Regions from separate parts of the Brevibacterium sp. GP-SGM9 genome, predicted to be linked through region 4. Evidence: riboswitches for the same ligand, from Rfam matches in the RefSeq annotation. Region 4 holds a riboswitch; each other region holds the start of a gene.
What was found. Region 4 has a riboswitch for thiamine pyrophosphate ahead of ACH82I_RS05945 (ECF transporter S component). Riboswitches for the same ligand answer to the same signal wherever they lie in the genome.
Positions count from the first base shown of each region.

Region 1: it holds a riboswitch for thiamine pyrophosphate, as region 4 does, so the genes downstream of both, ACH82I_RS07535 (TenA family protein) here and ACH82I_RS05945 (ECF transporter S component) in region 4, are expected to answer to the same signal.
Region 2: it holds a riboswitch for thiamine pyrophosphate, as region 4 does, so the genes downstream of both, thiO (glycine oxidase ThiO) here and ACH82I_RS05945 (ECF transporter S component) in region 4, are expected to answer to the same signal.
Region 3: it holds a riboswitch for thiamine pyrophosphate, as region 4 does, so the genes downstream of both, thiM (hydroxyethylthiazole kinase) here and ACH82I_RS05945 (ECF transporter S component) in region 4, are expected to answer to the same signal.

Region 1 is NZ_CP178563.1:1,637,210-1,644,540, forward strand. Features, by position in the region: gene ACH82I_RS07520 (HutD family protein) at 1-58, opposite strand, end outside; gene ACH82I_RS07525 (MFS transporter) at 305-1,738, shown strand; gene ACH82I_RS07530 (VOC family protein) at 1,811-2,173, opposite strand; TPP riboswitch at 2,242-2,348, shown strand; gene ACH82I_RS07535 (TenA family protein) at 2,345-3,037, shown strand; gene ACH82I_RS07540 (ATP-grasp domain-containing protein) at 3,172-4,179, shown strand; gene ACH82I_RS07545 (uridine kinase) at 4,252-4,905, shown strand; gene ACH82I_RS07550 (hypothetical protein) at 5,082-5,447, shown strand; gene ACH82I_RS07555 (hypothetical protein) at 5,497-5,754, opposite strand; gene ACH82I_RS07560 (phytoene desaturase family protein) at 6,184-7,331, shown strand, end outside.
Region 2 is NZ_CP178563.1:793,458-800,788, forward strand. Features, by position in the region: gene ACH82I_RS03565 (DedA family protein) at 1-419, shown strand, start outside; gene ACH82I_RS03570 (histone deacetylase) at 426-1,001, shown strand; gene ACH82I_RS03575 (ketopantoate reductase family protein) at 955-1,902, opposite strand; gene thiE (thiamine phosphate synthase) at 1,904-2,638, opposite strand; TPP riboswitch at 2,650-2,752, shown strand; gene thiO (glycine oxidase ThiO) at 2,743-3,960, shown strand; gene thiS (sulfur carrier protein ThiS) at 3,957-4,199, shown strand; gene ACH82I_RS03595 (thiazole synthase) at 4,201-4,968, shown strand; gene moeB (molybdopterin-synthase adenylyltransferase MoeB) at 4,965-6,197, shown strand; gene ACH82I_RS03605 (SRPBCC family protein) at 6,185-6,673, opposite strand; gene ACH82I_RS03610 (mismatch-specific DNA-glycosylase) at 6,697-7,331, shown strand, end outside.
Region 3 is NZ_CP178563.1:3,468,226-3,475,556, forward strand. Features, by position in the region: gene ACH82I_RS15515 (GNAT family N-acetyltransferase) at 1-28, shown strand, start outside; gene ACH82I_RS15520 (LacI family DNA-binding transcriptional regulator) at 180-1,265, shown strand; gene ACH82I_RS15525 (substrate-binding domain-containing protein) at 1,377-2,471, shown strand; gene ACH82I_RS15530 (ATP-binding cassette domain-containing protein) at 2,543-3,367, shown strand; gene ACH82I_RS15535 (sugar ABC transporter permease) at 3,364-4,575, shown strand; TPP riboswitch at 4,702-4,820, shown strand; gene thiM (hydroxyethylthiazole kinase) at 4,808-5,773, shown strand; gene thiE (thiamine phosphate synthase) at 5,770-6,501, shown strand; gene thiD (bifunctional hydroxymethylpyrimidine kinase/phosphomethylpyrimidine kinase) at 6,498-7,331, shown strand, end outside.
Region 4 is NZ_CP178563.1:1,292,909-1,300,239, reverse strand. Features, by position in the region: gene ACH82I_RS05975 (LysR family transcriptional regulator) at 1-470, shown strand, start outside; gene ACH82I_RS05970 (class I SAM-dependent methyltransferase) at 494-1,096, shown strand; gene ACH82I_RS05965 (DUF1016 N-terminal domain-containing protein) at 1,110-1,694, opposite strand; gene ACH82I_RS05960 (hypothetical protein) at 1,769-2,311, shown strand; gene ACH82I_RS05955 (energy-coupling factor transporter transmembrane component T) at 2,344-3,168, opposite strand; gene ACH82I_RS05950 (ABC transporter ATP-binding protein) at 3,176-4,672, opposite strand; gene ACH82I_RS05945 (ECF transporter S component) at 4,672-5,301, opposite strand; TPP riboswitch at 5,325-5,433, opposite strand; gene ACH82I_RS05940 (metallophosphoesterase) at 5,557-7,331, shown strand, end outside.

The DNA of each region.
Region 1 (7,331 bases), 340 kb from region 4:
CGGCGCCGTTGGCCCAGGGGACGGGTGAGAGTTCGTGAAACGAAGTGAGCACGCGCATGGGTTCACTGTAGCCGCGAGATCAGCGCTCCTGCGGTCGGAGAAGATCCCGGAAGAGGAAGAGGACTTGCCATAGGAGCTGAGAGGACTAGCCTTGAGTGGTGCTTTCGGTCGGGGCGACTCGGACGATCGCACGAGCGATCTTCACAATCGCGAGGGGCATGCCGGGTTCGACCGCGCATGATTCTCGGTTCCCTGAACGACTGTTCTCGTGTGCCTCTCACGACATCAGCAGGGAGGGAAGCACATGTTCGGTCCAGACAATGTCCGGCGCCGGTGGCGTCCGGAAGAGATCACCGTGACCAAGCCCGATGTGACCAAGCGGGCGATCGGCGCCGCGGCCATCGGCAACATCACCGAATGGTACGATTTCGGCGTCTACGGCTATCTGGCGGTCGTCATCGAGGGCATCTTCCTGCCGAAGGATTCGGGCCCCATCGGCCATATCATCGTCGCCGGTCTCTTCGCCGTCGCCTTCCTCGTCCGCCCCCTCGGAGGTCTCTTCTTCGGTCCCCTGGCCGACAAGATCGGCCGCAACAAGGTCCTCGCGATCACGATGATCATGATGGCCGCGGGCACATTCCTCATCGGTGTCATCCCCGACTACGCGACCGTGGGTCTGTGGGCGCCGTTCCTGCTGCTCGCCTGCCGACTGCTGCAGGGCTTCTCGACCGGCGGCGAGTACAGCAATGCGATGACCTTCATCGCTGAATACGCTCCGGACCGGCGGCGCGGGTTCCTCGGCAGCCTGCTCGAAGTCGGCACGTTCACCGGCTATGTCCTCGGCGCTCTGTTCGCCACGATCATCCAGGCCGCGTCCACCCCGGAATTCCTCGAATCCTGGGGATGGAGGATTCCGTTCTTCGTCGCCCTGCCGCTCGGCTTCATCGGCGTCTACCTGCGCACGAAGCTCGCCGACACTCCCGCCTACAAGGAGATGGAGAGGCTGTCGGAGCAGGAGGAGCAGAAGAATCATGCCAAGGGCGAGTTCAAGAAGATCTTCGCCCTGTGGCCGAACCTGCTCGCCTGCTGCGGACTGGTCCTGGCCTGGAACGTCACGAACTACATGCTCACCTCGTTCATGCCGCTCTATTTCCCGATGGTCGAGGACATCCAGGGCAGCGGCGGGGTCTCCGAACTGACCTCGCAGATCCTGCAGATCCTCGTCATGGCCGCCTGCCTGGGTCTCATTCCGATCATCGGACGGGTCTCGGACAAGGTCGGACGCAAGGCCGTGGTGAGAACAGGTTCGATTGCGCTCATCGTGCTCTCGTTCCCCTCCCTGTGGCTCATCCGCGGTCACAATGACGTCGTCGTCTTCCTCGGGCTGCTAGTGATGGGTCTGAGCCTCATCTGCTTCAGCGCGACGATGCCCTCGACTCTGCCGTCGCTGTTCCCGACGATGGTTCGCGCCGGTGCCCTGGCGATCGCGTTCAATGTCTCGATCTCGCTGTTCGGCGGCACCACTTCGTTCGTCATGACGACGCTGATCAATGCGACCGGGTTCCTCATGTGGCCGGCGGTCTACCTGGTGGCGGCCGGAGTCGTCGGACTTATCGCCATCCACTTCGTGCCGGAGAGCAATCGTCGTCCCCTGTGGGGTTCGACCCCGTCGGCAGCGTCGAAGGAGGAGGCGAAGGACCTCGCCGAGGAGCTCAACAGCGAGGCCGAGCACGCCTGAGGTCCGGGCGCGAGCATCTGGGTCGTCGGCACCGGCCCTCCGGGCGAGCTAGGCCCCCGACGGCTCAGTTCATCAGTTCTGGCACAGGCAGAACGGGTGTCCGGCTGGGTCGAGGAAGACGCGGAAGGTCTCCCCCGGCTGGTCGGCCGCCTTTCCTGCCCCGAGTTCAGTCACAGCCGCCTCGGCGACGTCGAGGTCATCGACCATGACGTCGATGTGCATCTGCTGCGGGTGCGCCTGACTGGGCCAGCTGGGGGCGTGATAGTCCTCGACCTGCTGGAAGCAGATCGGCGGCCAGGAGTCGGATGTGATCTCTGCCCAGGTTCCGTCCTCATCGACGTTGACAGTCCAGTCGAGGAGTTCGCCGTAGAACTTGGCGAGTTCGCCTGCATCAGGAGCGTCGAGAACGACCACGGGCTGCTTTGCGATAGCCATGATGCGAGTCTACGCCGCGGCACTGACGCAGAGAAGAGACCCTGAGCGAAGGCGCTGGTGTTAGGCTCGAATCACCCCAGGGGAGCGCCGAGAAGCGGCGCTGAGAGTGCGAAGAGCAGACCCTTTGAACCTGATCCGGTGAGCACCGGCGGAGGAAGTGAGGACACGGCAATGACCACTATTGAGCTGAACGAAGGCGGACCCGTGACCGCCCTGAGAGCCCGGTCCGCAGAGGCGTGGGACGCCGCTGTCGGACACAGGTTCGTCACCGAATTGTTCGCGCGGACCGTCGATGACGCCGTGATGAGCACGTACCTGATCCAGGACTATCAGTTCTTCGAATCGTTCCTGTCCATGCTCGGCGCCTGCGTCGCCCACGCCGACGAGTTGACGCCGAAGCTGCGGTTCGCCAAGCAGCTCGGAATCCTCGTGGCCGATGAGGATTCGTACTTCGTCCGCGCCTTCGCCGAGGTGGGAGTCGGCGAATCCGCCTACGCTGATCCCGAGCTGACCGTCCCGACCGCAGGGTTCAGCGACTTGATGGACGAGGTCGTCGACTCGGCTTCGTACCCGGATCTGCTTGTCGTCCTCGTCATCGCCGAGTGGCTCTACCTCGACTGGGGTGAGCGTTCGGATCCGCTGCCGGAACGAGACGTCCACGCCGGGTGGATCGAACTGCACCGCGGGACGGACTTCCGCGCCTGGGTGCAGTTCCTCGTCGATGAGCTCGACCGCGTGTTTCCCACCGGTGATGACTCGGAGTCCGTGGCGGCGCAAGACAGACTGGCACGGATCTGGCAACGGGCGGTCGATCTGGAGTTGGCGTTCTTCGATGAGGCGTACGCGGTCAACGACGTTTCGTGACCCCGGCGCACTCGGTCCATATTCTGTTTCCCTCGCATGGATAAGACCACCCGGACTAAGATTGTTGAACAGATCAGAGGTGCGGGTGTACTCAGTCACCCGACACTGCCGCTGGAGGATGCGAGGTATCACCGATGAGCACACAGCTGCTTCCCGTCGCGGACGGTCCCGCGGTCTACATCATCCATGACAATCCCGAATGGATCGCCCCGTTTGCGCAGGCACTCGAGCGTCTCGGCGTCGACTATGTCGAATGGCTTCTGCCTGAGGCTCAGATCGACCTCACGGCGGAGCCGCCTCAGGGTCTGTTCTGGTCCCGGCTCTCGGCGTCAGCTCATACCCGCACGGATTCCCATGTCAAGGAGTACGGACGTGCCGTGCTCGCGTGGCTCGAGGCGGCGGGGCGCACGGTGATCAATGCGTCGCATGTCTACGAGCTCGAGGTCAGCAAGGTCCGCCAGCACCAGGAGTTGGTCGCGCACGGATTCGACGCACCTCGCACCTCGGCGGTCTTCGGCGGCACCGGACTCGCCGCGGCGGCACAGGACTTCACTCCCCCATTCATCACGAAGCACAATCAGGGCGGCAAAGGCCTCGGTGTGCGTCGCTTCGACTCTCATGCCGAGCTCGATGCCGCGGCAGGCGATTTCGCTCCCGGCGGGTCCAGTGAGCCGATCGACGGGATCACCCTCGTGCAGGAGTACCTGCAGCCCGCGCAGCCCTTCATCACCCGCGCCGAGTTCATCGGCGGCCGGTTGCACTATGCCGTGCGCGTCGATGTCTCCGCGGGATCCTTCGAACTCTGCCCGGCCGACGCGTGCGCGGTGCCCGGCACATCGGCATCTGCGGTCGATCCGTTCACCCGCCGGGAGGAGATCACCGCGCAGACTCCCCTCGTCGGCAGGCTAGAGACGCTGTTGAGTCAGCTGGGCATCGACATCGCCGGCATCGAGTTCATCGAGACCCTCGATGGCCGACAGGTCGTCTACGACATCAACACGAACACGAACTACAACCCGAGCGTCGAGGACACCGAACGCGGGGCCGGCCGGATCGCTGCCGCGGATCGGATTGCAGAATTCCTCAAGGGTGAACTCGCCGAGGCGGTGCCCGGCACCGAGGCGTTCACACAGTCCCACTGAGACCGCCGAGTCCCACTGAGACTGCCGAGTGCTGCCGAGACCGCAGGGTGCGGCTCGGCTACTCTGGTCGGTATGAAGAGTGCGCGTCGAGCAGTTCTTCGCCGCCTGCTCACAGCGATCCGTGAAGTGCGACCGGGGCATCGCGCCATCGTCGCCGTCGATGGTCTCGACGGTGCGGGCAAAACGGTCCTCGCCGAGGAGCTTGTGAGGTTGGCGGCAGAGGGCGCGTGCGCTCGTTCGGTCGCCTCGGTGAGCATCGATGGCTTCCACCACCCCCGAGCGGTTCGCTATGCCGCGGGCCGAGGCCCCGAGTCCTTCTACCGCGACTCCTATGACTACGCAGCCTTTGAACGCGTGGTGGTGGCACCGTTCCGCCGGGGAGCGGTGATCACTCCGGCGGTCTGGGACGTCGATGCGGATCAACCGGTGTCGCCGGAGGTGCTCGACCTGCCTGAGGACTGTGTCCTCCTCGTCGACGGCATCTTCCTCCACCGTCCCGAACTGCGCGAGATCTGGGATGCGAGCATCTGGGTCAAGGTTCCCTTCGAAGTGTCCGTGCCGAGGGGAAACCAACGCTTTCCCCACCTCGGCGATTCAGATCCGGAATCCGAGGCGAGCCACCGCTACGTCGGCGGGCAGCGGCTCTACTTCGCCGAGGCAGCACCGTGGGAACGCGCCACTTGGTTCATCGACAACGCCGATCTCGATACTCCACGGCTGAGCTGAACTGCCATCGGGAACACTCAACGGTTGCGGCGGCCTCTGCTCTGACTTGGTCGGTAACGCGTGGAACGACATCCCCACCGGTCCGGGGAAACCCTGGAATGGTGGTGATTCCTCCGGCCTGAGCCAGGCTCTTGACGTCGGGGAGAAGGGCAAACGGACGACGGAAGTAGGTGCAAGTGAAACAGACGAAGTATCGAGCCGGGATGGTGCTGCTGTTTGCCGCCAACTGCGCCTATCTGACGTGCGGTGTCATCATGCCGGTCATCGAAGGAGTCGTCCCGATCACCCAGTTCGCCCCGCTGGTGCTGAGCGCGCTGATAGCTCTGGTGCTCGCGTCTGGTGAGGGCACGGACGAACGATTCAGAGGCCGCCGACACGTGTATCTGACGTTGTCCGCAGTCCTCGTGGCCTTTGGTGCCGTTTCAGCGTTCTTCGGCTCTGCTGGTGCCTGGATCAGTTCCGTTTCAGGACTCCTGCTTCTGGGGCTGGTGACGATTGTCATCGACAAGAAGAAGAATGTTTCCCACCGGACCAGAAATTGAACACAAGCCACGCGGCCTCTGCGCTCCCGAGATCGAGGCCCTGATCCGGCTATTCCTCGTCGAATGGCGGCGGCTGCTGGTCTGCGCGGGGACTCGTACGACCTCCCATTCGAAGGTCGTCGGTGTCATGGGCAGACCGCGCTCGGGAGTACCACGCGTATTCGACGATTCCCATAATGAGCGCCGTATTGAAGACCCAAGTCAGAACCAGTGTCGGGTCGATCTGCTTGTGCGTGAGTACCGTTGCTGCGGCCGCGATCAGAAAGGTGGCGGCCGCGGCAGCGACCACGAGAATGAAGTGTTTCATCTCTGAGCCGCAGACCTTTTCCTCACCAGTGAAGACAGCGTGACCCGAGGCTTCGGCTGTCGATTCAGAGCGCACGTGAACATGGCGTTCCCCTTTGGAAATGAACGCAAATTATCTTGCTGACTCCAGCTTCGAAGCTGAATCCGGACTTCGTCAAATAGATCCTGTTGACCACTATCACCTTTAGAACAGCCCACAGTGCGTCAGGACAGAGACTCGCATTCTTGCAGGACAGAAGAGATCACTGGCCCACGACTCCCAGCACGATTCATGCCGTCAGCTATCGGCACCGAAAAACCATAGGGCCACGTTCAGTCGGCGGGCAACGGCTCTACTTCGCAGAGGCCTCACCCTGGGAACGCGCCACCTGGGTCGTCGACAACACAGAGCTCGAGCACCCGTGCCTGTCCTCTGACCTAGACTGGCCCCATGAGCACTGAGGTTGATGCAGTCGTCGTCGGAACTGGTCCCAACGGGTTGGCCGCGGCGGTGACCCTGGCTCGCGCGGGCCTGTCCGTGCAGGTCTTCGAGGCTCAGCCCACCATCGGCGGCGGCGCCCGCACCCTCGACCTGGGCCTGGCCCCGGGAATCACCCACGACATCTGCTCGGCCGTCCACCCCCTCGCGATCTCGAGCCCCTTCTTCGTCGACTTCGACCTCCGTGCCCGAGGCATGGAATTGACCACCCCGGACATCTCCTATGCGCAGCCGCTCGACGGCAAACCCGCCGCGCTGGCATTTCACGATCTTGCGGAAACGGTCGACCACCTCGGCGCGGCCGGACCCGAATGGCACCGGTTCTTCGCTCCGCTGCTCGAGCGCGTCGACGACGCGATCTGGCTCTCTCTCGGCGACAAACGATCCGTGCCCGAGACCCTCCGCGACGTTCCCGGCATTGCCAACGTCGTGAAGTTCGGTCTCCGATTGCTGTCCCAGGCGAGCCCGGCGTGGAACATTCCGCTCTCGCACGAATCCACCCAGTCTCTGTTCACCGGCGTTGCCGCGCACGCGATCGGCGGGCTGCCGGGCATGGGCACGGCGGCGACGGCGACGATGCTCTCGACCGTGGCCCATGCCGCCGGCTGGCCCTCCCCCATCGGTGGGTCGCAGGTGATCATCGACCACCTCGTCGCCGACCTCGAAGCTCACGGCGGGACCGTCACCGCGGATGCGCGCATCGAGCATGTCTCGAACATGCCGGCGGCCCGCGCCTATCTGCTCGACACCTCAGCGCTGGGTGCAGCCCAGATCTTCTCCGGACTGCTGCCCACCCACGTCGACCGGGCGCTGCGCGGCTTCAGACAGGGCAATGCCGCGGCCAAGGTCGATTTCGTCCTCAACGGACCCGTCCCCTGGGCGGATCCGAACGTCAACCGGGCCGGAACCATCCACGTCGGCGGAACACGCGCGCAGATGGCCGCCGCCGAGGCGGATGTGATGAATGGACGGATGCCCGAGCACCCGGTCTGCCTGGTCTCCGACCCGACCATCTTCGACCCCACGCGTGAGGTGAACGGGCTGCGGCCGCTGTGGACGTATTGTCATGTGCCCTTCGACTGTCCGCTCGACCCGGCCGA
Region 2 (7,331 bases), 500 kb from region 4:
TCCAACGGTGGCGCCGCCATCCGCGCCTGGGCCGGGTCCTCTCCCGTTCCGAGGAGATCTTCTCCCGCCGAGGCGGTGCCGCGCTCATCGCGGGCCGATTCGTGCCCGGCGGGCGCACGGCGGCGACGATCGCCTCCGGGGTGCTCGCGTTTCCGGTGGGACGGTTCCTGATCTTCGATTCCCTCGGTGCGCTCGCCTGGGCAAGCTATTCCACATCCATCGGCCTGCTGGGCGGGCTGGTCTTCGAGGACCGTCCCCTGCTCGGTGTGGCGCTGGGAGTCGGGATCGCCCTCGTGGTGACCGTCATCGCCGAGGTGGTCCGGCGGATCGCCGAGCACCGATCCTCTCCGCACGGCACCGGTCGGACACACCGAGAACCGACCCGCTCGACGACAGTTCAGGCCGACATGGCACGATAGACGGAGATGTCTGAATCACTCGTCTGGTACGTCAGCTACGGATCGAACATGGCCCGGAACAGGCTCGCCTGCTATCTCGAGGGCGGTCGTCCCGAGGGAGCGTTCGTCACCTATCCCGGGGCGCGGGACCACAGTCAGCCGCGGGCGGAGTCCGGCATCGAACTGCACGGCTCGATCTACTTCGCCGGGAACTCCAGTGTCTGGGGCGGCGGCATGGCATCCTACGACCACGCCGTGCCCGGTCCCACGCCGGCCAAGGCCTATCTCATCACCGCCGAACAGTTCGCGGATGTCGCCGAACAGGAGATGCACCGCGCCCCGTCTGCGGAGAATTCCGTAGAGCGGCTCGCCTTCGAACTGCCCTCCGGTGCCTCTCATGCCGTCGGACCGGGACGCTATGAGACGCTGCTCGTCCTCGGCCGCCGGGACGAGGTGCCGCTGATCACGTTCACGGCCCCGCACGGCGCCGCGGACGTCGAACACACTGTACCGACGGAGGCCTATCTGGCGATGCTGCGCCGCGGTCAGGACGAGGTCACCGCACTCGGAGGGACTCACCCGCTCGCAGCTGCACAAGTGTGAGGTCGAGCAGGGGCGTGGCCACACCGAGTTCGCTCGCCGCTCGGGCCAGATCGCCGAGGATGTGCTCCGTCTCGCTCGGCAGACCCGCTGTCACATCCCGGTAGAGCGATGAGGTGAATTCCGATCCTGCAGCGGTGAGCATCGACAGTGTCATCTCCCGCGAGCTCTTCGACACCGGATGACCGGCGGCCGCGGCGATGGCCTCGAGTTCGTCGACGATGGCGACCACATGGTCCCGGCCGCCTGCTTCCATGATCGCTCCCACCGGGGCTCGGAACAGGCAGGTGACGACACCGGCGGCGGCGATGAAGACCCATTTCTCCCACAGTCCGTCGACGATGGTGCCGATGATCTGCAGCTTGAAGCCGGGGACGTCGAGTGTCTTACTGATGTCGGCCGGAACCTCGGCTCCGTCGAGATCGCCGATGGTCATCACCGCCAGATCCGTCATCTGGACGATCGCATCGTCTTTGATGGTGCCGACGATCTTGACGAGTCCGCCGAGGACCTGCCCGGGGAACTCCTGCGTCAGCCGGTCGATCTGTGCCATGCCGTTGAGGAAGGGAATGATCTGCGTTCCGGGGCCCACCGCCGGGCGGATGTCGTCGATGATCGATTCGAGACCGTTGGCCTTGACGGCGACGATCACCAGGTCGAATGCGGTGTCGCCATGTTCGGGCCCGGCCGCCTCGGCGAGTTCGGAGGCAATGAGCACGGCAACGTCGTTCGTCTGATCCTCCCCCGGGGCGATGAAGCGCAGGCCGTTCGCGCGCAGCTTCTCCGCCCGTGCCGGACGGACGAGGAAGGTGACGTCACGTCCGGCTTCGAGCAGCCGGGTTCCGAACGCGCCGCCGGTGGCTCCGGCGCCGGCGATGAGGATCTTCATGTCCTGTGCTCCCATCTCAGCGAACCTCGCTGCTGTCATCAGAATTCGTCGTCACTGCGGTCCTGAGCGCGCCTGCGGCCGCCCGGGGATCATCTGCCTCCGTGACCGCACGGACGACGACGATGCGACCGGCTCCTGCCGCAGTCACCTCGGCGAGGCGCTCACCGTAAGAGATCCCGCCGATCGCGAACCAGGGCTTGCTCACCGCCGAACCGAGGCCACGCAGCGGCTCGAGCCCGATGGCTGCGCGGCCGGGTTTGGTGGGGGTCTCCCACACGGGACCCAGACACAGGTAGTCCACGTCGGGGTCCGCCTCGGCGGCCTTCGCCTGCTCGAGGGAATGAGTCGATCGCCCCAGGATCACATCGGGTCCCAGCACGTCCCGTGCCTGCGTACTTGTGAGATCTCCCTGTCCGACGTGGAAGACGTCGGCGCCAACGAGGAGTGCGACGTCTGCACGGTCGTTGACGGAGAACAGCTTTCCGTGCCGGTGTGCTGCTTCTCTGAGCACCATGAGCGCGTCGATCTCCGCGCGGGCTTCGAGGCCCTTGTCTCGGAGCTGGATGATATCGGCTCCTCCGGCATAGGCGGCGTCGAGGAATTCGGCCAAGTCGCCTCGTTGACTGCGGGCATCGGTGCAGACGTAGAGCCTCGCCTCCTCGAGCCGGTCTTCGCGGAAGCCTCTGGTCCTGGTCTCGGACGGACTCGGAGCGTCTCGGACTGCGGTGCGCATTGTCTTATCGGCGGCCATGATCCTAGAGTAGAGGAGTTCGCGGGAGCCTCATAAAGAGGCTGAGAGGGCTTCGTGCCGACCGTCAGACCTGATGCGGATCATGCCGCCGGAGGGAGAAGCCCATGCACGCCATTGTGGTCGGGGCCGGGATCATCGGCCTGTCGACGGCCTGGTTCCTGCGCCGTTCCGGTGCCGCCGTCACCATCGTCGATCCTGCCCCCATCTCGGGTGCCACGCATGCCGCCGCTGGGATGCTCGCCCCCGCCGCCGAGGTGGCCTGGGGTCAGTCTCCCCTGTATCCGCTCATGCGCGCCTCCGCCGAGCTCTACCCGGAGTTCGCCGCAGCGGTGGCGAGCGCGACCGGTCACGATCTGGGGCATTCGTACGCCGAGACCCTCGTCTGCGCCGGAGACCGGGCGGATCTCGCTTCGCTGCGCGAACTCACCGCCTTACAGCAGGCGAACGGCTTCGAGACCACGCTGCTCAGCGGGTCGACGGCCCGCGAGCTCGAACCCTCGCTGGGGCCGGGCGTGTGCGGGGCGGTGAGGATCCCCGGCGACCATGCGATCGATCCTCGCCGGCTGTCTGCGGCACTTCTCTCGGCCGTCTCCGATCATCTCGTCACCCAGCGAGTGACCGGTCTGGTCCGGTCGGGGCAGCGCACCTGCGGAGTCGACCTCGGTGACGGAGGCAGGCTCGAAGCCGACCAGGTCGTCATCGCCGCCGGGGCTGGCTGCAATGAGATCATCGGGGCCCCGAGCCTGCCGCTGCGTGAGGTGTGGGGCGAGGTTATCCGTCTGCGCTTACCGGAGAGTTCGCCGCCTCTGCTCACCCGCACCGTCCGCGGTCTGGTCAATGCTCGTCCCATCTATGTTGTGCCGCGACCCGACGGGGAGCTTGTGCTCGGAGCCACCTCCCGGGAGGACGGACGCGGCGGGCTCAACGCCGGCGGAGTCCACCGGCTGCTCCAGGACGGCGAACGACTCGTCCCCGGCATCCTCGACGCCGAGATCACCGACATCACCACCCGAGCCCGACCCGGTTCGCCCGACGATGTGCCGATCATCGGCCGCATCGACCCGGGGTGCGTGATCTCGACCGGCTATTTCCGCCACGGCATCCTGCTCGCCCCCTTCGGCGGCAGACTCACCGCCGAACTCGCCACCGAACTCGCCTCCGACAGCGGAGTCACCTGCGACGAGGACTGTGAGTGGCTGCCGGCCGGGGCTCTCGATGCGGTGTCTCCGGAGCGGTTCACCACTCCGGCCCACATCCGTCCCCCGGACACCGACCTCAACTTCACTGCCCCGCACGCGACCACGGCAAGGAGCCGCTCATGACAACGACCATCACACTCAACGGCGAGGAACACGAACTCGCCGGCCCCACCTCGGCGCTCGAGCTCGTCGCCGGCATCGTCGGCAGGGATCTTCGCCCCGACGGCACCCCGAGCGACGGCACACGTCTGGGCATCGCCGTGGCCGTCGACGGAGAGGTCCTCCGGCGCGGCCGATGGGCCGAGTTCGCTCTGGACGAAGGCCACACCGTCGACGTCGTCACCGCTGTGCAGGGAGGCTGAGATGAGCTGGACCATCGATGGAGCGGCTATGAACTCCCGCCTCGTGATGGGCACGGGCGGAGCCGGTTCCCTGAGCATCCTCGCCGAGGCGCTGCAGGCTTCGGGCACCGAGCTGACGACCGTGGCGATGCGGCGCTTCGATGCCGAGTCCCGCGATTCGGTGTTCGCACTCCTGCAGGACCTGGGCATCCGCGTCCTGCCGAATACCGCCGGCTGCTATACGGCCAGGGACGCGATACTGACCGCCCAGCTGGCGCGGGAGGCACTCGAGACGAACTGGGTGAAGCTCGAGGTCATCGCCGATGAGGACACGCTGCTGCCCGACCCGATCGAACTCTTCCGCGCCGCCGAGGAACTCGTCCTCGACGGGTTCACCGTCTTCGCCTATACGAACGACGATCCGGCCCTGGCCAAACGGCTCGAAGACGCCGGGGTGGCCGCGGTCATGCCCGCCGGGGCCCCGATCGGCAGCGGTCTGGGCATCCTCAACCCGCACAACATCGAAACCATCGTTGCCAGGGCGCAGGTGCCGATCATCCTCGATGCCGGTGTCGGCACCGCCTCCGATGCCGCTCTGGCGATGGAGCTCGGGTGCACCGCGGTGCTCCTGGCCTCAGCGGTCACCCGCGCCCACGATGCGAACTCCATGGCCCGAGCGATGGCTCTGGCCGTCGAGGCCGGACATCTCGCCGCCGGTGCCGGTCGGATCCCGAAACGGCCCTTGGCGCTCGCGTCCTCGAGCTTCGCCGGAATGGTGGAGTCGCTGTGAGCACGGCGATCAATCCCGGGCCGTTGGTGGAACCCGGGGAAGAGCTCTCCCGGGACGAACTCGCTCGTTATGCCCGCCACCTGAGCCTGCCGGGCATCGGTCTCGAGGGACAGCGGCGGCTGCGGGCCGCCTCGGTGCTCGTCATCGGGGCGGGCGGACTCGGCGCACCCGTGCTGCAGTACCTCGCAGCGGCGGGAGTCGGTGCGCTCACGGTCATCGATGACGATGTCGTCGAAACCTCGAACCTGCAGCGACAGATCCTCCATCGCGATGCCGACGTCTCCCGGGCGAAGGTCGATTCGGCGCGGGATGCGCTCCTCCGGCTCGACCCGAACGCACGGGTGCGGGCGATCAGGAACCGGTTGAGCCCGGACAATGCGCTCGAGCTCTTCGCCTCCCATGATCTCGTCATCGACGGGGCCGACAACTTCGCGACCCGGTATCTGTCCAATGATGCCGCCGAGCTCACGGGCACGCCTTTGGTGTGGGGAACGATCTTCCGCTTCTCCGGTCAGGTGAGCACCTTCGTCCCCGACCATGGGCCGATGCTGCGCGACCTGTTCCCCGACATCCCCGAGGCCGATTCGGTGCCGAACTGCGCCGAGGGCGGAGTCTTCGGGGTGCTGTGCGGGACCGTCGGTTCGGCGATGGCGACCGAGGCGATCAAGCTCATCTGCGGCATCGGCGCACCGTACATCGGTCGGCTGCTGCGCTACGACGCGCTCAGCGGTGAGTCGTCGACGCTGCGTTTCTCCCCCGATCCGGATCGTCCCCCGGTCACCGACCTCGCCGAGGTGGCCGTGGCCTGCGCTGCCAGGGACCACACCGCCGACGACGGGGCAGGTCCTGCGCAGGCGGCATCGAATACGGAGATCGGTCTGGCTGAGTTCCTCACCGGCGAGGGTGGGCGGCTGCTCATCGATGTGCGCGAGGACTGGGAACGTGAGCTGTCTTCGATTCCCGGTTCGGTGCGTGTGCCGCTCGGCGCTGTTCGGTCCCGCGGATGGGATGCGGTGGCACCGCTTGTCGATACCAGCGCCGAGAGAATGGTCGTCGGCACGGACACGGTCCGCGAGATCATCGTGCACTGCAAGTCCGGGGTCCGCTCCGCCGAGGCGGTCGACATCCTCACAGCGGGTGCTCCCGCCCGGGTGCGGATCCGATCGCTGTCGGGCGGCATCGACGCCTGGTCAGCGAGCAGCGGTACCGGTACGCCTCAGGGACGCTGAGGTTCTTGGGCCAGGTGGGCGGCGAGTCCTCGTTCGCCCGCCCGCATCACCGAATCGTGGAGGCGGGCCGCGAGGAGACGGAGCAGTCTGATCGATCTGCGAGTCGTCGTCACACACCAGGTGGATTCGATGGTCGTGATCGGTCCGTTCCTGCTCAGCGACCATTCGCCGACACCCCGGAGGTCTCCGGTTGCCGTGAAGCCGGCGAATCGTTCGGTCCTGATATCGCGCAGCTCGATATCGAAATCGAGGCTGAGTCCGATCGGGCTGGTGACCAGCAGGTGCGCGCGACTGCCCGGGGCCACGGTGTCATCGGCGGGTTCGGCCACCGGCAGGCCAGGCCACCACTGTGGCCAGGCTTCGACGCGGGTCAGCACCTGCCACACTGCGGCCGGCGAAGCATTGACCCGCCACAGATTGTCGAAGTGGAACGGGGCTGACGCCCCCGGTGCCGTGCTCACATGTCGGTGGTCCATGCCTCGACGGTAGTGTGGAAGCCGTGAATGACGAAACACCCCGCTCGCGCCGCCGTCCTTCTCCTCTGCAGGGCCGGAAGCCGACGAAGGACGATCTCGCGGACTTCGCCACCGACGATCCCGACGCCATCGACGATGTGCTCCCGGCCGAACCCGGTTCGCTGCGGATGCTCATCGTCGGCATCAACCCGGGACTGTGGACGGCCGCGGTCAACGCGCCCTTCGCTCGCCCCGGAAACAGATTCTGGCCGTCCCTGCACCAGGCCGCTCTGACCGACACTCTCGTCGATGCATCCCGCGGACTCTCAGCCTCGGACGAACAGCAGCTGCTCGGCCGCGGGATCGGGATCACGAACCTCGTCGGTCGCGCCACTGCCCGTGCCGACGAACTCGACGATCAGGAGCTCCGCGACGGGGCGGCCCGTCTGGTCGACCGCCTCGGCGAGATTCGACCCCGCAGCGTGGCGATCGCCGGGATCACCTCGTTCCGGATCGGGTTCTCTCAACGGAAGGCGCAGCTCGGTGAGCAGGACACCAGTCTCATCGAGGGATGGCCCGAGGACATCGGACTCCACGTCGTCCCGCAGCCCAGCGGACTCAACGCCCATTATCAGATACCCGACCTTGCCCGAATCTGGCGTGAGGTCTGGGAGGGCAT
Region 3 (7,331 bases), 1.8 Mb from region 4:
CACGATGGACAATCCCGTGGCCCGCTGACCGGCAAGGCCACCGCCACCTCGGCGATGAATCCGGGAGGACCCGGCCGACGAACTCCGCGTCGGCCGGGTCCTCTTCGCATGCCAGCGGTTAGTATCATTTCTACGGTCGCGGACACTTCTTGCGACGGATCCGACGCAAGGGTGTGGTCATGGCGAAGCAGAACGATCGGCCGACTCTGGCCACGGTCGCTTCGCGCGCGGGAGTGAGCATCAAGACCGCCTCCCGCGTCCTCAACGGCGAGAAGCACGTGGCCTCGGCGACCGCGCAGAAGGTCGAGGACGCCGCCTCAGAACTCGGATTCCGCCTCAATTCGAACGCCAGACGCCTGCGGGCCGGTGCCAGCTCACCCTATGTCGGCGTGGTTCTCAGCGATGCGAACGACCCTTTCCAAGCGAGGATCTTCGCCCGCCTCGAGGCCGAGTTCGGCGCCGTCGACCTGCGTCCGGTGCTCACCGTGGCGGGCGGAGACCCGATGCGTGAGAAGGCCTTCCTCGACGAATGCCTCGCCAATGACCTCTCCGGGCTCGTCGTCGTCCGCGCTCACCCGGAGGCGGTGGCCCACTACGACAGGGCCGTGCGGTCATCGAGCGTGCCGATCGTGTCCTTCGACCCGGCTGTGGCCGGTTCCGGAATCGACGTCATCACCGGTGACGAGGTCACCGCGGGCCGTCTGGCCGCGACGCAGCTGCTCGATCACGGGCACATCGCCATCGGCGTGGTCGGCGATCACTCGACCAGCCTCATCACCACTCGTCGGCTCGAGGGGATCCAAGCCGCCTTCGTCGGCCGCAGCAACGTCGGCTGGCAGGCCTATATGCGCGAAGACGCCCACGACGAGGTCAGCGCGAAGAACGTCGTCGCCGCCTGGCTGGGCTCGCGCCGCGCCCCGAGTGCGATCATCGCCCTCTCGGCGACCCTGACCCAGGGCGCCATCGACGCCTGCCGCCGCCTCGACGAATGGCCGGCGCTGGTCGGCATCGACGATTTCCCCACCGCCGATCTCCTCGACGTGACCGTGATCGACCGTGACGTGGACACGATGGTCGCCGAGGCGGTCCGTCGTCTGCGACCGAAACGGGCTGAGCGCACCGGCGCCGGTGAGGACGAGGGTCTGCGGCGCGGACCAGACAGGGCATCCGGGTTGCGAGGCGGTGCCGGATCCGGCGATGACTCCGTCGAGATCGCCCTGCGAGTGATCGCACGCGGCAGTGGTGAGGAAGCCCCCAAGAACTGAGGCGGTCGCGGCGCGCACAGAATTTTGTGTGAAACAGTTGACACCGGGCCACGATCAGCGAATTATATTCACCAGCCTGACAACGTTGTCAGAATGATTGAAAGGTTCACAATGAAGCACAACCTGCAGTCCCGCAAGGCGTTCGCGCTCCTCGGCGCTTCGGTCGCGATCGGCGCTCTTGCGCTCAGCGGCTGCGGCAATCAGAAGGGCCAGGGCAACGAAGAGGCCGACAGCGGTTCCGGCGGTGACGGCGACGTCACCATCGCGCTGCTCCTTCCCGAGTCGAAGACCACGCGCTACGAATCCCTCGACAAGCCGAACTTCGAGAAGTACGTCGCCGAGGCCAATCCCGATGCCAAGGTCAAGTACAGCAACGCCAACCAGGACGCGACCCAACAGCAGCAGCAGGTCGAGGCCGCGGTGACCGAAGGCGTCGACGCCATCGTCCTCGACCCGGTCGACGCCTCCGCTGTCGCCTCGTCCCTGTCGAAGGCCGAGGCCAAGAAGATCCCGGTCATCTCCTACGACCGCTTCTTCGAAGGTGCGGATTACTACACCTCCTTCGACAACAAGAAGATCGGCAACCTCCAGGGGCAGGCCGTCCTCGACGGGCTCAAGGCCGAAGGCGTCGACCCGAAGTCCGGGCCCGTGTGGATGGTCAACGGCGATCCGAAGGATCCGAACGCGGCGGACTTCAAGGCCGGTGCTGAGGAGACCCTCAAGGGCGCCGGCGTCGACATCGCCGGCAGTCACGACACCCTCGACTGGAACCCCGACGACGCTCGCCAGTGGGTCGAAGGACAGCTGCAGAGCTCCGACGAGGACCCGATCGCGATCTACGCGGCCAACGACGGAACAGCAGGCGGCGTCCTGGCGGCGACGAAGAAGGCCAAGGTCGACACCGTGGTCACCGGTCAGGACGCGGAGGTCGACGGTCTCCAGAACATCCTCAAGGGCGACCAGTTCGCCACGATCTACAAGTCGATCCCGCCGCAGGCCGAGTTCGCGGCCAAGGCCTCCGTGGCACTGGCCTCCGGTGAGGAGCCCGAGGCCGGCACGACCTACAAGGACACCCCGACGGACTTCGTCGAAGCCAAGGTCGTCACCAAGGACACGGTCAAGGACATCGTCGGCGACCAGATCAAGGCCGAGGACATCTGCTCCGGCGACGTGCAGAAGCTCTGCGAAGAAGCAGGCGTGAAGTAAGAGCACGCAGCGTGTGTGCCGGAGTCCGATCGGGCTCCGGCACACATATCGACATCGACAAGTAGGAACAGATGACACCTGAGACATCCGAAACGGCCTCCGCCTCACCACGGTCGCCGAGAGGCGGCAGCGAGCCCGTGCTCGAGCTGCGCGGAATCAACAAACGGTTCGGCGCCGTGCAGGCGCTGACCGACATCAACCTGAGCATCGGCCGCGGCGAGGTCGTCGGACTCGTCGGCGACAACGGCGCCGGCAAATCGACGCTGATCAAGGTCATCGCCGGAGTCCACGGTGCCGATGAGGGCGAACTCATCATCGACGGGACCCAGCAGAAGTTCTCCTCCCCGAAGGACGCGCAGAAGGCCGGAGTCGCCACCGTCTTCCAGGACCTCTCGCTGTGCGAGAACCTCGACGTCGTGGCCAATCTGTTCCTCGGGCATGAGAACACCCGGGGAGGAGTCCTCGACGAGGTGTCCATGGAAGCGAAGTCCTGGGAGCTCCTGCGGTCACTGTCGGCGAAGATCCCGAGTGTGCGGGTGCCGATCGCGGCTCTGTCCGGCGGTCAGCGGCAGACGGTCGCGATCGCCCGCTCCCTACTCGGCAATCCCTCCATCGTCATGCTCGACGAACCGACCGCGGCCCTGGGCGTGGCCCAGACCGCCGAGGTGCTCAACCTCATCGAACGGCTCAAGGAACGTGACCTCGGGGTGCTGCTGGTCAGCCACAATATGGCCGATGTCCAAGCCGTCTGCGATCGGATCCACGTCCTGCGTCTGGGCAAGGATGCCGGCGACTTCGACGGGGATGAGCGCACCGACGTGCTCGTCGCCGCGATCACCGGTGCCAGCGACAACGTCGTCACGCAGCGGGCGACCCGGAGGGGTGAGCGCCGATGACCCGCAACGCATTCATCACCGACGAGCGGATCTCCCATGAGGGGTTCTTCGCGACCTTCGTCCGCCGCGTCAAGGAGGGCCAGCTCGGTTCGCTGCCGGTCATCCTCGCCCTCGTCGTCATCGTCATCGTCTTCCAATCGGCGAACAGCAGCTTCCTGTCACCGGCCAATCTCGTCAATCTGTCCTCGACGGTCGCCTATATTGCGATCCTCGCACTCGGCATCAACCTCATCCTGCTCCTCGGTGAGATCGACCTCTCGCTCGCCCAACTCGGTGGTCTGGCGGCCTCGCTGCTCGGCGTGCTCGTGGTCAGGCAGGGCGTTCCGCCGATCTTGGCGCTGATCATCATGCTGCTGCTCGGCCTGGTCGTCGGCGCCATCCAAGGCTGGTTCTTCGCCGTCATCGGCATTCCGGCCTTCGTCGTCACCCTGGCCGGTCTGCTCGCCTTCACCGGGCTGACGCTGACCACCCTGGGAACGCAGAAGAACCTGTCGATGTCGGACACCTTCGCCTTCGACTTCGCGAACTTCTACTTCCCCGCAGTCTGGGCCTATGTCTTCGGTGCGGTGGCGATCATCGGCTTCGGCGCCGGGATCATCTACTCGAAGCTGCGACGGCACAGTGAGGGCCTCGAAGCCCCGAGCTGGACCTCGGTGACGGTGCGGATCGTCCTGCTGTTCGCGATCGTCTTCGGCTTCCTCGTCCTCATCAATCAGGACTTCGGTCTGGCGATGCCGTTCCTGCTCATGATCGTCATCGCCATCGTCATCGATCTGGTGCTGCGCAAGACCCGCTACGGTCGGTCGATCTATGCCGTGGGCGGCAAGGTCGAGGCCGCCAGGCGTGCCGGCATCCGGGTGACCTGGGTGCGGATCAGCGTGTTCATGGCGGCCGGAACTCTTGCCGCGCTCTTCGGCTTCATCAAGGCCGGGGTGACGACGAACGCCGGATCGACGCTCGTGCCGACCCAGGACCTGCTCAATGCGATCGCCTCGGCGGTCATCGGCGGCACCTCGCTCTTCGGCGGTCGCGGAACGGCGTGGGCGGCCGTGCTCGGTGCCTTGGTCGTCGGGTCGATCAACAACGGTCTCTATCTCATCGGCTTCAACTCCGATGCGCAGCAGATCATCACCGCACTCGTGCTGTTGGCCGCCGTGGTCATCGACGCGCTCAGCCGTCGCGGCCAACGCTACGTGGGCAGGGGGTAGCCGAACGAGCGCGCACCTGAGCGTCGAGGGCAGACTTTCTGAAGTCTGCCCTCGACGCTCAGCTCTGCTTTCGACGAGTTCACTGCGAGAGGAATCGCCACGCTGGGAGCGACTGATAGAGTCGAGGGCAATGACATGGGGTGCCTCATGAGGATCCGCAGCCGCGGATTTCGATGAGGCTGAGAGAACACCCATCGAACCTGATCTGGGCCATACTAGCGAAGGGATCGTCATGGTTGACTTCGACCTGCGTTCTGAATTCGGGAGCCTCGGCGACCTGCCGGGAAGTCTCCGTTCCGCACACGAGCGACTGCGTGCCGGCAACCCGCTCATCCAATGCATCACGAACACCGTGGTGCAGCAGTTCAGTGCCAATGTGCTCCTGGCGATCGGCGCCTCCCCGGCGATGCTCGACCACGACGCCGATGCCGCACAGTTCACCCGCGTCTCCAGCGGACTCCTCGTCAACTTCGGCACGGCCACGAACCAGCAGTTCCTCGCCGCCGACGCCGCCACCGAAGCGGCTCTCGACGACGGCACACCGTGGGTGCTCGATCCCGTGAGCATCGGGGCCGTGGACTTCCGCACCACTCGCATCCACCGGGCTGCGAAGTCGGGCCCCACCGCGATCCGCGGCAACGCCTCGGAGATCGCGGCTCTGGCCGGCGCCGGAGCGGGCGGCCGGGGAGTCGAATCCACCGACGAGGTGGATGCGGTGGTCCCGGCCGCCGCGGAACTCGCGCGCTCGACCGGAGCCGTGGTCGCGGTCTCCGGGCCCAGGGATGCGGTCGTCGCCCATATCGACGGTGTCGACCATGTCGCCCGGATCGCCGGCGGACACGACTTCATGCCGCTGGTCATCGGCACCGGGTGTTCGCTCGGGGCGGTCACCGCGGCCTACCTCGCCGGTGTCGAGAAGGCCGGTGCCGGCCAGGCCGATGCCGCAGCGAAGTTCACTGCCGTGATCGCCGCCCATGCCCATTTCAAGGTCGCCGGGCAGGCCGCGGCGGTCGGGGCGAACGGGCCCGGCAGCTACTCGGTGAACTTCCTCGACGCTCTCTATGCGACGACGGCTGAGCAGATCGCCGAGGCTGCTGTCGAGATCGGGACCGTGGCCCCAGATTCCGCCGGAACCGCAGCCGAGTCCGAGGCCGCAGACGCTGCCGGAACCGCAGCCGACCGAGGACCGCAGTCATGAGCGTGACCTCGAGCAAGTCCGCGGCCACCGACCGTCTGACGGGCATCGACACCCGTCTCTACCTCGTCACCGACTCCGCCCAGTGCCGCGAGGCCGGTCGCAGCGTCGCCGAGACCGTGCGCGCCGCCGTCGCCGGGGGAGTCGGCATCGTCCAGGTCCGTGATAAGGACATCGACGACACCGCGTTCGAGTCCCTGACCCGGGAGGTCATCGGTGCCGTCGCCGAGGCGGTGGCCGGGACCGACCGGCAGGTACCCGTCTTCCTCAACGACCGAGTGGCCGTGGCCGAGCGTCTCATCGCCGAGGGCGAGGACGTCCACATCCACGTCGGCCAGTCCGACACTTCCGTGACCGAGGTCCGCAGACGACTCGGCCCCGCACCGCTCATCGGACTGTCCGCGGCGAACGCGGCCGAATTCGCCGCGGCCCGGGAGACGGGCGTCGTCGACCTCGTCGGCATCGGCCCGGTCTACGATACGACGACGAAATCCGACGCACCGGATGGGATCGGGCCCGACCGCCTCGGCGAATTGGCCGGACTGGCGGGTCTGCCGGCGGTCGCCATCGGCGGCATCAGCACCGAGCGTGCGGGTGAGCTGCGGGGACGGGGGCTGATCGGGATCTGCGTGGTCTCGGCGATCTGCCGGGCTGCGGATCCGGAGGCGGCGGCTGCGGCACTGCTGGGGGAATTCGGCGACGGTTCCGGCGCGCAGGAGGATCCGGTATGAGCACCCGGCCGCCCATCGCCCTGTCGATTGCGGGCACCGATCCCAGCGGGGGAGCGGGCATCCATGCAGACCTCAAGACCTTCACCGCGCGTGGGGTGCTCGGGACCACCGCGATCACCGCGCTCGTCGCGCAGAACACGCACGGGGTCTCCCGGGTCTATCCGATCGACGACGATTTCGTCTCCGATCAGCTCGACAGCGTGCTGGGTGATATGCCCGTCGACGCCACGAAATCCGGGATGCTCAGCACCCGTTCGCTCGTCGAGCTCGTCGCCGAACGCGCCGGCCGCGGGGAGCTCGGCTTCTTCACCGTCGACCCGGTGATGGTCGCGACCTCCGGTCATCGGCTGCTCGACCTCGATGCCGTCGATGCCGTGCGCCATCGTCTTCTGCCCGTCGCCGATCTCATCACCCCGAACCTCCCCGAGGCGGCCCTGCTCCTCGGCGATGATGTGCCCGTGGCCGAGTCGCCGGCTCAGATGCTGAAGCAGGCCGAACAGCTCCTGGCTCGCGGCCCTCGGGCCGTGCTCCTCAAGGGCGGGCACGCCAGTGACGGGGACGTCGCCGATGTCCTCGTAAGTTCCGAGGGCGTGATCGCCGAGTTCTCCCACCCGCGGGTCGCGACGGCGAACACGCACGGCACCGGGTGCACGCTGTCCGCCGCGATCACCGCCGAGGTGGCCGTGCTCAGACGCGAACGCGCGGCCGACGAAGTCGGCGCCGAACTCCTGCGCGAGGCCGTGGAGAACGGGTTGGAGTACTTGGCCCGCGCCCTGCGTTCCGCCGCGGACTGGCAGGTCAGCCTCGACCCCGAGGGTGCGCATGGCCCC
Region 4 (7,331 bases):
GCGCCATCGAACTGGGCATCGGCATCAACTATCCGGCCGTGCCGCTGCCGCCGATGCGGGGGCTGAGCTGGCACGCCGTGGCCGCGGAGGAATTCGGCGTCGTGGTCCCGGCCGGTGCGCCCCTGCCCGAGCCTGAGGAGTTGGCTGAGGCCGATTGGATCCTGCCCCCGGCCGAGGAGCTATTCGGCCGAGCGATGCGCCTTGCCACCTCGGCGCTGGGGATCGCCGCCAAGGAGACTCACATCGTCACGGATACGGCCGTGGCGCTCGCCCTGGCCGGCACCGGACTCGGCCTGACCCTGGCCACGCCGATCATGATGTCCCTGGGCGGGCCGGACGTCGAGCTCCACCCGGTCACCGCAGGCTCCGACGCCGAGGTAGGCGGTCGGGAGATCATCGTGCTGACCTCCCCGGATCCGGCGGGGCCGGTCAGGGCCGTCGCCGAGGTGGTCGCCGAGGTCTTCGCGTGAGGGTTTCGGCCTAGGATTGGGCCATGAGCTTCGATCATCAGTGGAACAGGATCCGTGAGACCAACCCCGATCATTCGGCGAACTACGCCGAACGGTGGCGCAAACTCGTCGCCGCCGGGCACGACATCGGGGGAGAGGCCCGCTTCGTCAACGCCATGGCTCCGCGCGGGGCTCGCATCCTCGACGCCGGCTGCGGCACCGGTCGAGCCGGCGGACTGCTGATCAATGAGGGACATTCGGTCTACGGGGTCGACCTCGACGAATTCCTCATCTCCGTCGCAGAGGAGGACTTCCCGAGCGGCCAATGGCACACCGGTGACCTCGCCGTCTTCGACTTCGCATCCGCAGGAGTCACGGACATCGACGTCGCCTTCTGCGCCGGCAACGTCCTGTCCTTCCTCGATCCGGCCTCACGACGTCAGACGCTGTCGAACATCAAATCGACGCTGAAGTCCGGAGGGCGCTTCGTGGCCGGATTCGGAGCCGGACGTGGCTACGACTTCACCGACTTCATCGAGGATGTGGAGTCCGCCGGCATGATCGTCAACCTCAAGCTCTCGACCTGGGAACTCCACCCCTTTGAGACCGACAGCGGATTCCTCGTCCTCATCGCCGAACGGGTCTGAGGCTGCATCGCCCTCACCACGGACCCTGGAGGTCGTTCAGAGGTCCCTTCGACATGGCGATGAACGCCTCGGTGGCCGGGGACAGGGTCGCATCGGTGCGGGAGATGAAGGCGAAGTGGACGGGGAACGCCGGCGACAGGTGTGCCCATGACAGCTCGTCCCGGAGGGGATGGCGCTGGAGCTCGACGAGTGGCCGTTCATCAACGTCAGATCCGAGCGCCAGAAAATCAAAGACGAAAGGATCCTTAGTCAGGTGGCGTGCCAACGCGGAATCCTGCTTCTCAAGATGTGCAGCGAAATTTGACGAAGCGTTGCCCTCCCGGTCAATCAGTCTGCTGGAGATCTGCTGTTCGAGCACGTTTCGGGACCAGCCGTTTTCGGCCGCTGCTGCCGCATACCATTCTCGGGCGAGTTGACTGTCAACCTTGTCCAGAAGCATTCGGATGTGACCCCACGGAAAAATTCCCACAGCCTGTGGGACTTTTGCCGTCCACTCAGGCCAAGCGCGGGCAAATGACCGCATGTAGAACAAATCCTTGCGGGAAAGCCCTCTCATATCAGGAAACGCGGAACGCAGATCAGCTGCAAGTCGATTTATCTTGCGGCACTGACGTAGATACGGGTACCGAGAACACCATCGACGGGGGACTCACCGCCAACTAGACTTCTGCTATGGCGACGAAGGCAGTGAACATCGAGTCCATCGAGAAGGCGCTCGGAGAACCCTGGGCGAAGACGCGGGAGCGTCTCGAAGCGGCGGGAGGAGCCTCGGCGAGTCACAAGGAACTCGCCGATGCCCTCTATCCGCAGTTCGACGGCGTCGTCGACAAACACGGCTGGTGGGTCCAGGGTGCTGTCGTGGCCTATGAGCAGGAGATCGGCAGGCGGGTGCCCGGCCAACGCGCCGACGGAACCTTCGACGTCGCGGTCTCCCGCACGATCGTCGGGCAGCGCAGCGACCTCGTCGCCGCGCTCGCCTCCCACGTCGACGGATCCCTCAACGGGGTCGCTCTCTCCGCTGCACCTCGCACCTCGGAGACGGCGAAGCGCTCATTCTGGAGAGCGAACCTCGAGGACGGGACGAAGAGCGAGATCGCGGCCGAGACGAAAACCGAGGACAGATCGCTCGTGGTGATCACCGCGTCGAAGCTGCCGAGCCCCGAAGCGCTCGAGGACTGGCGGGCCTTCCTCAAGGGCTTCCTCCAGCAGTTCTGAGCGTGTCTGAGGACTGAGCGAATCCTGACCTCTCAGTCCCCGCCGATGATCGGGTTCCACGTACCCAGGACATGAGCCGCGACGATTGCGAGCACGCACACGCCCATCGCGAGCACCACGACCACGAGATCACGGGCGCCGAATGTCGAACGCCTCCGCCACGTCCTGCCGGGACGCCCGAACGCTCTGCCCTCCATCGCCATGGCCAGAGTGGTGCCGCGGCGGATCGAGACCACAAGCAAGACGAAGACTCCGCCGAATAGACTCCCCGTGCGGCGGAGGATCGATCCTCCGGCCACACCTCTCGCGCGTCTGGCCATTGACAGGGTCTGCCATTCGCTCACGAGCAATCCGAGCAGCCGGGAGGCCGCGAGCACCGAGACGACGACCACCTCGGGCAGTCGCAGATGTTGGATGAGGGCATCGGAGAGGTCGCGCGGATCGATCGTCGAAGCGAGCACGATGAGCGGAATCGCCAAGGCCAGGGCACGGACGAAGATCGCCGCCGCCGCATCGAGAGAGCCTGTGGTGATGAGCAGCAGGCCGAGATCGATGACGACGGCTCCGGTCTTCTCCGCGAGGATTGCCGTGCCCCAGGCCGCCAGCAGCGCACCGAGCGGCAGGAACCACAGGCGCTTGAGCGCGGCGAAGAGGTCGAGCCCGGTCGCCGGCAGGCCGAGCAGGGTGAACCCGAGGACCACGCCCGCCGACACGAGGTCGATGCTCAGCAGCGCCCCGACCATGAGGATGAGTGCCACGGCGATCTTCGTCAGCGGATTGCATCGGACCAGGGCGGTCCGGCGCACCACAGGAATGAGCTGGCTGGGGTCTTCGACCTCGGAGCGTTCTGCCTGCAATCGAGTCTCAGTCGACACGAGCACCCCGTTTCGCCTCGACCCGAACACCGGACCCGGAGGCCGGAAGCTCGACTCGTCTGGCACCGATCGCATCGAGGAAGGCGTGGTCGTGGCTGACCGCGATCACCGCGGTGCCGTGGGCGAGCACGTCGAGGAACAGTTCGACCAGTCCCGCCCAGGTCAGTGCGTCCTGGCCGAAGGTCGGTTCGTCGACGATGAGGACCCGCGGGCGGGGAGCCATCATCGCCGCCACCGACAGCCGCCGCTTCTCGCCGCCGGAGAGTCCCTGCGGATGCGCCTCGGCAAGACCGTCGAGACCGAGCACATCGAGCAGCTCGGAGACCCGGACATCGATCTCGGTCGCCGACCAGCCGGCGAGCTTGGGCCCCAGAGCCAACTCCTCGGCGACGCTGCGGGAGAGGAACTGATGCTCGGGCTCCTGAAAGACCATCCCGATCCGCGGCGCCAGCTGGGCCGAAGGCCAACGGAACGGTCGGGCGTGCTTCGTCCCGGTCCGCAGCCCCGCCTCGGCGAGGACCTCACCGGAGAATTCCGGGATCAGCCCGGCCAGGGTCAGTGCCGTCGTGGACTTGCCCGCGCCATTAGGGCCGAGGATGCCCACGACCTCACCCGCCCGGATCGCGAGGTCGAGCCCGACAGCGGCCGGGACCTTCGCCCGCGCTCGCCCCACACTCAGGTCCCTCGTGCGCAGCAGCACCTCGCTTTCGGTGTGATCTGCAGGTTCGACCGGGCTTCTGTTCTCGTGGCGCCCGGGTACCCAGATCCCGCACTCATGCAGGACCTCGGACAGCGCCGGATCGTCGAAGATCCGCCTCGGCGGGCCCTGGGCGAGCAATCCACGGCGTCCGATCACGACGACGGTGTCGACGTGGTCGAGCCACAGGCTCACCCGGTGTTCGACGATGAGCATCGTCGCCGAGGTGGCCGCCTGGGTGGCGAGAATCGCGTCCCGGACCGCTTCCGCGGAGTCCGGGTCGATGTTCGCGGTGGGTTCATCGAGGACGATGACCTCGGGAGACATGGCGTGGATCCCGGCCAGGGCCAGACGCTGCTTCTGGCCGCCGGAGAGTGCCGCGGTCGGGTGATTCGCCGGCAGTTCGAGGCCCATTGCCGCCAGTGAGCTCGGGATGCGCGACTCGATGGTCGCGGCGGGCAGGCTCAGGTTCTCCATTCCGAAGGCGACATCGTCGCCGACCCGGGAGAAGATCACCTGCGAATCGGGGTCCTGGAGGACCAGCCCGGTGCCGCCTCGGCGAGGATCCGGTGCGGCGTCTCCGACGAGCAGCTCACCGGTCGACTCTCCCGACTCAGCCGGCAGGACGCCGGCGATCGCATGCAGAAGCGTGGTCTTGCCTGCCCCGGACGGGCCGAGCAGGAGGATCTTCTCACCGGCGGCGATGTCGAGATCGAGGGGGCCGACGGCGGCTCGTTCGCGGTCGGCATGGGTCCACGAGTAGCCGTGCGCCGTGATCGGCAGGGACATCAGCGGATGCGGCCGGAGGCGAAGGAGCTCAGCGCCCCGGTGCGGGCGATCGCCCGGTAGGCGTACCAGGCGCCGATGCCGGAGATCACGGCACCGGAGACGATCGCGCACACGGCGTAGGCGATCTGGAAGCTCGGCTGCCATTCGGCGTTGTACATGATGTTCTCGCTCACGGACATGAAGGCCCCGGCCATGAGGCCGGAGAGTGTGGTGATCCACAGTGAGAACCGGCGGTAGCCGAAGGCCGCGAAGATGATTTCGGCGCCGAGGCCCTGGATCAGCCCGGACAGCAGCACGGTGGCCCCGAAGTGCGAACCGAGGACGGCTTCGACGACGGCGGCGATGAGTTCGCAGAGCAGGGCGGCACCGGGTTTGCGGATGATGGCTCCGGCCAGGGGTCCGGCGAGGACCCAGAGTCCGGCGATCAGTCCGATCGAGGGTGGGAAGGCCTGGAAGCCGAGTTCGAGGACCTTCCAGCTCAGGGCCAGCACCCAGAAGATCAGTCCGACGGCGATGCCGAGGACGGCTGTGGTGACGTAGTCGACGACCCGCCACTTCTTCGTCTTCGGTGCCTGGGTGTGTGCGGGTGCGGTCTTCGCAGCGGGTTCCGGTGCGGTCGTTTTCGGCATTGTGCCTCCTCAGATCAAGGAGGGGTAGAAGAGTCTCGACTTCCTTCGGCGGTGCTAACCGCATCAGGTTCGAGGGTCTGCAGCTTCATCTGCACTCTCAGCGCCCCTCGCGGCGCTCCCCTGTCGTAGCCACCACTGTACAACAGGGTCTGGGTTCGGCCGAGCCGTTCTCATCATGGAGCGTTCACCTGCCGTTTCAGGCAGGGACGTATGCCGCAGACTCTTCTGTTACTACTGCTCGGTAGGAATGGTCTGGTGAAAACTCAGCTTCTCATCAGGTCCCTCAGCTCCGCGTCGGTTCTCGCACTTCTCACCGCGTTCGTCGCCGCTCTCGTTCCGGCTCACGCCGAGGTGGTCGAGGACTCGACGATCACCGATCCTGTTCTGCAGGTCGGTGCGGATGAGTTCTCCCGCAATCTGTCGTGGATGAGCGAGAGCTCGGATGGGGGAGAGGTTCGGTGGGTGAAGGTCTCCGAGCTCGAGGGCGAAGAGCTGCCCGAAGACGCCGACAGCGCTGAGACCTCCGATTCCGGTCGCTCGTCCGATCTCAAGCGACATTACAACCATGCGAGCATGACCGGTCTGGAAGCGGGCACCGAGTACGCCTACCAGGTTGGCAGCGAAGAAGATGGGTTCACGTCGGTGGAGACCTTCACCACCGGCACGCCGGGCGGGGACAGCGAGTTCCTGGTCTTCGGTGATCCGCAGGTCGGCTCCGGCAGCGGTGAGCCCGATGATGCGACCGGTTGGGCTCGGACGCTGAGTTCGGGTCTGACCACGGCCGAGGCGCCGCGCTTCTTCTATTCGCTCGGTGATCAGGTGAACTCGGCGGGCGATCAGGACGAGTACGCACAGTATCTCGCTCCGGAGGCGACCCGGACCGTGCCCCAGGCGACGACGATCGGCAACCACGATGTCGGCTCGAAGTCATACGAGCAGCACTTCAACCGACCGAACGTCAGCCAGGATCACGGGGGAGACGGACTGATCACCTCCGGCGGCGACTACTGGTTCATCGACTCCGGCGTGTTGTTCATCAACATCAACTCGAACAATCTCGACACGGATGAGCATGCCGAGTTCATCGACGAGGTTGTGGCTGAGCACGGTGACGAGGCCCGGTGGAAGGTCCTCGGATTCCACCACTCGATCTATTCGACTGCGACGCACAACGATGATCTCGATGTGAAGAAGCTGCGCAAGGCGATTCCGCCGGTCGCCGCTCGCAATGACATCGACCTGGTCGTCTCGGGGCACGATCACATCTATAACCGGACCTTCCTCATGGATTCCGAGGGGCAGCCGGTCGAAGGATCCGATGACGGCCGCGAGCAGGAGAAGGACGAAGGGCAGACCCTCTATCTAACGCTGACTTCGTCCTCGGGGTCGAAGTTCTACGACTACGTGCCCGGTCTCGACTGGGAGGCCAAGAGCGTCCACAACGACGTTCCCGCGTTCACTAGGATGCGGGTCTCCGACGATGCACTGCGGGCGACGACCTACGAGGTGCCGTCAGGAGCCGACGGACAGGTCTCGGCTCAGGCCGCCTCCGAGCAGATCGACGACGTCGAGCTCACTCGAGCCGGCGACGAGGACCCTGATCCCGGTGCGAACGCCGAGGCGGACGCCGATGGTGCCGAGGCGGACGGTGCAGGAGCGGAGGCAGACGCCGGATCCGAAGGCGCTGAAGGGGGCACGGACGCGGGTTCCGAGGCGAATGCTGCCGAAGCGGACACCGATACTGGTTCTGAAGCGGATTCCGACGCTGGCGCCCGAGCGGATGCGGGCGCCGACGGCACCGAAGCTGACTCAGGCGGCACCGAAGCAACGGCAGATGAAAGCGCTGAGGCCGGCGCGGGCGAAGAAGCAGGCTCCGACGGGGGAGAAGGTGACCCGGGCGCGGAGGCGGAATCCGACGCTGCCGGAGCGGAGTCCGACTCGGACTCCCACGACGCCGGTGCCGGTAGCACAGACCCGGTCGGCGGCGACCTGCCCCGGACCGGCGGTGAGATGGGACTGCCGGTCGCCAT